DNA from 2 places in the Pseudoalteromonas sp. ABV4_021 genome. Region 1 is predicted to be linked to the other one. Evidence: predicted binding sites of a transcription regulator. Region 1 holds the regulator's gene; the other holds the start of a gene.
The links. The regulator MetJ, encoded in region 1, represses methionine synthesis genes. The targets are predictions, from matches to a motif close to TAGACGTCTAGACGTCTA.
Positions count from the first base shown of each region.

Region 2: the regulator MetJ is predicted to act here: its motif matches at 1,678-1,695, upstream of metK (methionine adenosyltransferase).

Region 1 covers NZ_JBSWVB010000001.1:2,681,275-2,684,609, reverse strand. The annotation lists gene ACXAFE_RS12455 (malic enzyme-like NAD(P)-binding protein) at 339-1,580, shown strand; gene metJ (met regulon transcriptional regulator MetJ) at 1,626-1,949, opposite strand; gene metB (cystathionine gamma-synthase) at 2,140-3,335, shown strand, end outside.
Region 2 covers NZ_JBSWVB010000001.1:517,749-521,083, forward strand. The annotation lists gene ACXAFE_RS02410 (hypothetical protein) at 1-272, opposite strand, end outside; gene metK (methionine adenosyltransferase) at 385-1,572, opposite strand; gene tkt (transketolase) at 1,910-3,335, shown strand, end outside.

The sequences.
Region 1 (3,335 bases):
ATATGAATTTTTGTCATGTGATATGGTTTTTCTATGTCTTTTTATTCTAAATAGATGGCTATATACTGGATTATAGATAGCTTCAATATTCATTATTTTTACTATCTGTTGGCAAAATAGTAGCTGTCGAGTGTAAAAAATAGATGGTTGTGAATCTGGTCGGATCTGAATTAACTTCAATCTGGTAATGATTTAGCAGAAAATATCCACAAGCCTATTGTTGTAAATTCAACTATGGTCTTAGGTTAAGATATAACCGCATTTAACTTCTATTTACTCTAAATGCCGTACTATTAAACCAGTATCTCTCACTTTTAACATCGTAGGATAAGGCACGCATGTCTGACATAAGAGAAAAAGCGCTACAATACCATTCTGAACCCGTTCCTGGAAAAATCAGCATCGAATTAACCAAACCAGCAGAGACAGTTAATGATCTTGCATTAGCGTATAGCCCTGGTGTTGCTGAACCGGTTCGTGAGATCGCAGCAGATCCGAACAATGCATACAAATATACTGCAAAGGGTAATATGGTCGCTGTTATCTCAAACGGTACTGCAATTTTAGGTTTAGGTAATTTAGGGCCGCTTGCATCAAAACCTGTTATGGAAGGTAAGGCGTTATTATTTAAGCGTTTTGCTGGTTTAGATTCAATTGATATTGAAGTTAAGCACCGTACTACCGAAGACTTTATTAATACTGTAGAAAATATTGCAGATACTTTTGGTGGTATTAACCTGGAAGATATTAAAGCGCCAGAGTGTTTTGAAATTGAAAAAGCGCTTATTGAACGTTGTAGTGTGCCAGTATTCCATGATGACCAACACGGTACCGCAATTGTAACCGCGGCAGGCATGTTGAATGCGCTAGAGATTCAAGGTAAAAAGCTAAAAGATGCATTAATTGTATGTTTAGGTGCAGGTGCAGCAGCAATTGCATGTATGGAGCTGTTAATTAAATGTGGTGCACAACGTGAGCACATTTATATGCTTGATAGAAAAGGGGTTATTCATACGCGCCGTGATGACCTAAATGAATACAAAATGTTGTTTGCGAATAATACAGATAAGCGCACCTTACAAGATGTTATTGAAGAAGCAGACGTATTTGTGGGAGTTTCTGGCCCTGACTTATTGGCTCCTGAAGATCTAAAATTAATGGCAGATAAGCCTGTGGTATTTGCGTGTTCTAACCCTGATCCTGAAATTAAGCCTGAAGTAGCCAATGCTGCGCGCAATGATTTAATTATGGCTACAGGTCGTTCAGATTACCCTAACCAAGTTAACAACGTATTATGCTTCCCATTTATTTTCCGTGGTGCGCTTGATGTGCGCGCAACAGCGATCAATGACGAAATGAAAATTGCGGCGGTAAATGCGATTCGCGAAATTGCTAAAGAGCCGGTACCGCAAGAGGTATTGTCTGCGTCTGGTGAATCAAATCTTGAATTTGGTAAAGATTATATTATTCCTAAACCTATGGACCCGCGTTTGCTTCCACGTGTAGCGCGTGCGGTTGCAGAAGCAGCAGTTGAGTCGGGTGTTGCACAAATCGAAATGCCAGAAAACTACATGCTTTAACTGGGTTAAAAGCAAAAAAAACCTCAGCAAATGCTGAGGTTTTTTTTATTCATCTTCAAGCTCTGGAACCGGTAAGCCGCGTTCAGCAAGAATTTCTTTTACCCTTTGTGGAATATGCTCAGGGTTATCTTTTCTTAGATCTTCATCGTCAGGCAATGGCTGACCTGTAAACGCATGCAAAAATGCTTCACACAGTAGTTCGCTATTAGTTGCATGACGTAAGTTATTTACTTGTCTACGAGTGCGCTCGTCTGTCAGTACTTTCAATACGTTAAGTGGGATAGATACGGTAATTTTTTTCACTTGTTCTGATTTTTTACCGTGTTCTGCATATGGGTGAATATATTCACCGTTCCATTCAGTTGCCATAAAGTGTACTAGCCTATATCTGTTACGATTTAATTTTGACGATAGCCTGCATATTAAGAGGCAAAATTTTATCGTTTTAAAATATATAGTCAAATATCATTTATTTGGCTATATAGACGTGTAAAAGTTTTGACTTCCACTGTTTAGTGGTTTAACCTTTTAGACGTCTAAACATCTAAGTGGCAGAGTTATGAAGCAGAACAAACAAACAACCCTTGCTGTTCGCAATGGCATTACCGCAGATAAACACCATGGTGCGGTTGTTCCACCATTATATTTATCGACGACTTATTCGTTCGCCGATTTTGATAAAAAGCGTGACTATGATTATGGCCGTAGTGGCAATCCTAATCGCGATATTTTGGCTGATACGCTTGCTAAGCTAGAAGGTGGTGAAAAGGGGATTGTAACTGCAACAGGTATGGCTGCTGTTCACTTGTGCACACAAATTTTAACGCCAGAAGATACCATTTTAATTCCTCATGATTGCTATGGTGGCAGTTACCGTTTATTCACAAGCCTTGAAAAACGCGGTTTATTAAAGGTAGCGGTTGTCGACTTTACACAAGCGTCTTGCTATGAGCAGATTAAAGCCATTAAACCTAAGCTAGTGTGGATTGAAACGCCAAGTAACCCAGTTTTACGTTTAACTGATATTGCCAAAGTCGTGGAAGTTTCTCACTCGGTAGGGGCGTTAGTGGGAGCTGACAACACGTTTTTATCTCCAGCATTACAAAACCCAATTTCATTTGGCGTAGATATTGTGATCCACTCAACTACAAAATACATCAATGGCCACTCAGATGTTGTTGGTGGCGTGGTTATCACACGCACTGTTGAGTTAGGCGAAGAGCTCGCTTGGTGGGCAAATAATATTGGCATTACAGGTACGCCATTTGATGCGTATTTAACGCTGCGTGGTATTCGTACTTTAAATGTGCGCATTAAACAGCACCAAGAAAACGCATTTGCCATCGCACGTTACTTAGAGACCTGTGAGCATGTAGAGAAAGTTTATTACCCAGGCCTTGAAAGTCATCCACAACATGACTTAGCAAAAGCACAGCAAAAAGGTTTTGGTGGCATGGTGAGCTTTAGTATTAAAGGCACAATTGAAGATACGGCTAAATTTTTAACGAGTGTAGAGCAGTTCAGCCTCGCTGAATCACTTGGTGGCGTAGAGAGCTTAATTTGTCACCCGGCTACTATGACACACGCCGGCATGGCGCCTGAAGCGCGAATTAAAGCGGGCGTGAACGATACGTTAATTCGTATCTCTGTTGGTATTGAAGATGTTGAAGATTTAATCGCAGATCTCGAACAAGCATTTGCAAAAACAATTAACAAAGATGTCGCTGCTGGTGGAGAAAAAAGCACTCAATGCTG
Region 2 (3,335 bases), 2.2 Mb from region 1:
TCAAGGTGTGTTAAAAACTGCTTACGCTGCCATATATTAATGCCTGCAAAATGCATTGCTATCAAATAAGTGATAAACAAACCGGCTTTTAAAAGCAAAGGCGATAGTTGATGCACACTTGGCAGGTTTATTACAACAAGGGAAACCAACACCAAAACATGTGTAATATAGACAAATGCCGGAGTTGTTAAGTAAGGTTTGGCAAGGCGTACAATTCTTTGTTGGTTAATATTGTTTGCTATTTCAGGGTAATGCTTGATTGAAAGGTACATAACTTCACCGTGTAGTTTTTTTATCACTTGCTAGAGCGGTTATCATAGCAACTTACTGAATTTTAGGCATAAAAAAAAGCGCCAAAGGCGCTTTTTCTCAATCAGGCGGTTATTATAAACCAGCAGCGGCGCGAAGTGCGTCTGCTTTGTCTGTTTTTTCCCAGCTGAATGCTGTGAATGTATCTTCGCCTACCGTCATTTCGAACGGTTCACGACCGAAGTGACCGTATGCTGCAGTCATTTGGTACATTGGGTGAAGTAGGTCAAGCATCTTAGTAATACCGTAAGGACGTAAGTCGAAGTGCTCACGTACTAGCTCTACTAATTTCTCTTCAGAGATTTTACCTGTGCCGAATGTATCAACTGTGATTGACGTTGGCTCAGCAACACCGATAGCGTAAGAAACTTGGATTTCACACTTATCAGCAAGACCAGCTGCAACAATGTTCTTAGCAACATAGCGACCCGCGTATGCAGCAGAGCGGTCAACTTTTGAAGGATCTTTACCAGAGAAAGCACCACCACCGTGACGTGCCATACCGCCGTAAGTATCTACGATGATTTTACGACCAGTAAGACCACAGTCACCAACAGGGCCACCGATTACGAAACGGCCAGTTGGGTTAATGAAGTATTTAGTGTCTTCCGTTAAAAGCTCAGCTGGTAGCGTGTGCTTAATAATGTTTTCCATTACAGCATCTACTAGTGCGTCTTGCTCGATGTCTGGGTTGTGCTGAGTAGATAGTACAACTGCATCAATTGCAACAGGCTTACCGTCTTCATATACGAAGGTTACCTGAGATTTTGCATCAGGACGTAACCAAGGAAGAATACCTGACTTACGTGCCTCTGCTTGACGCTCAACAAGTAGGTGTGAGTAATAAAGTGGTGCTGGCATTAACGTTGGTGTTTCGTTAGTTGCGTAACCGAACATTAAACCTTGGTCACCAGCGCCTTGCTCTTCAGGCTTAGTACGGTCAACACCTTGTGCGATTTCAGGTGATTGTTGACCAATAAGGTTCATGATGCCACATGTGTCACCGTCAAAACCTACGTCAGATGATGTGTAACCGATATCTGTGATTACTTTACGTGTGATTGACTCGAGGTCTACCCACGCATCTGTTGAAATTTCACCAGAGATAATTGCAACACCTGTTTTAACCATTGTTTCACAGGCAACACGCGCATGCTTATCTTGTGTGATAATTGCGTCTAAAACCGCATCAGAAATTTGGTCAGCGATTTTATCCGGATGACCCTCAGATACTGACTCAGAAGTAAATAAAGTTCTTGCCATGGTATTTCTACTCACTCACAAAAAATGCGCGTTGCCACAAGGATTTGCGCAGGTTCAATTAAATGGTCGCGTATTCTACCGAATAACGACGCTGCAAACAATAACTTTACGCCTAGACGTCTAAAAAAAATTAAAAGTGAAATTTCTTCACCGTTACTAGGCTGTTTTGTGCATAAAGAAGCTAGATTATAGTCGGTTTTCCATTGCTCCGCGTGTGCTTATAGGTAAGAATAGAGCTGCGTGGGTACATTGACCAATAAGTACTTCCTATTGCCAGTGCTTATTGGCCAATGTATCCAAATTATGACAGCAAACAAATAATGAGGTAGGAAAATCCATGCCGTCACGTAAAGAACTAGCAAATGCTATTCGCGTTCTATCTATGGACGCTGTGCAACAGGCCAAGTCTGGCCACCCTGGTGCCCCTATGGGTATGGCAGACATTGCTGAAGTGCTATGGCGCGACTATTTAAACCATAATCCAGCAAACCCTGATTGGGCTGATCGCGACCGATTTATTCTGTCAAATGGTCACGGCTCAATGCTAATTTATTCTTTACTGCATTTATCTGGCTATGATCTTCCAATTGAGGAAATTAAAAACTTCCGTCAAATGCACTCTAAAACACCGGGTCACCCTGAATACGGGTATGCACCGGGTGTTGAAACAACTACAGGCCCATTAGGTCAAGGTATTACTAACGCGGTTGGTATGGCTATTGCTGAAAAAGCACTTGCGCATCAGTTTAACCGTGAAGGTCACGATATTGTTGACCACTTTACTTACTGTTTCCTAGGCGATGGTTGCCTTATGGAAGGTATTTCACACGAAGCGTGTTCACTAGCAGGTACATTAGGCCTTGGTAAACTTGTCGCGTTTTGGGATGACAACGGTATTTCAATCGACGGTGAAGTAGAAGGTTGGTTCACTGATGATACAGCAGCACGTTTTGAGTCTTACGGCTGGCATGTTGTGCGTAACGTAGATGGTCACGATAGTGAAGCTATTCGCGCGGCAATCGATGAAGCACGTGCAGAAACGGGCAAACCAACATTAATCTGTTGTAAAACAGTAATTGGCTATGGTTCACCAAACAAATCAGGTAGCCACGACTGTCACGGTGCACCGTTAGGTGATGCTGAAATTGCAGCTGCACGTGAATTTTTAAACTGGGAGCACGGTGCTTTCGATATTCCAGCTGATATTTATGCGGATTGGAATGCAGTTGAAGCGGGTACCGTAAAAGAAGCTTCTTGGGCTGAAAAGTTTGATGCGTATAAAGCGGCTTTCCCTGAACTAGCGGCAGAGTTTGAACGTCGTCAAAAAGGTGAATTACCAGCAGATTGGGCTGAGAAGTCACAAGCCTATATTGAAGGTCTTCAGGCAAACCCTGAAAACCCAGCGACACGTAAAGCATCACAAAATGCACTAAATGCGTTTGGCCCTATGTTACCTGAGTTTATGGGTGGTTCTGCTGACCTTGCAGGTTCAAATCTGACACTTTGGGAAGGTTCAAAAGGCTTAACAGCAAACGACGCATCAGGTAACTACATCTTCTACGGTGTACGTGAATTTGGTATGTCGGCAATTATGAATGGTATTGCGCTGCATAAAGGCTTTATTCCTTACGGTGCGACGTTCTTAATGTTTATGGAATACGCGCGTAATGCAGTACGTATGGCGGCGCTTATGAAGCAGCCTTCAATCTTTGTGTATACGCACGATTCAATCGGTCTAGGCGAAGATGGTCCCACGCACCAAC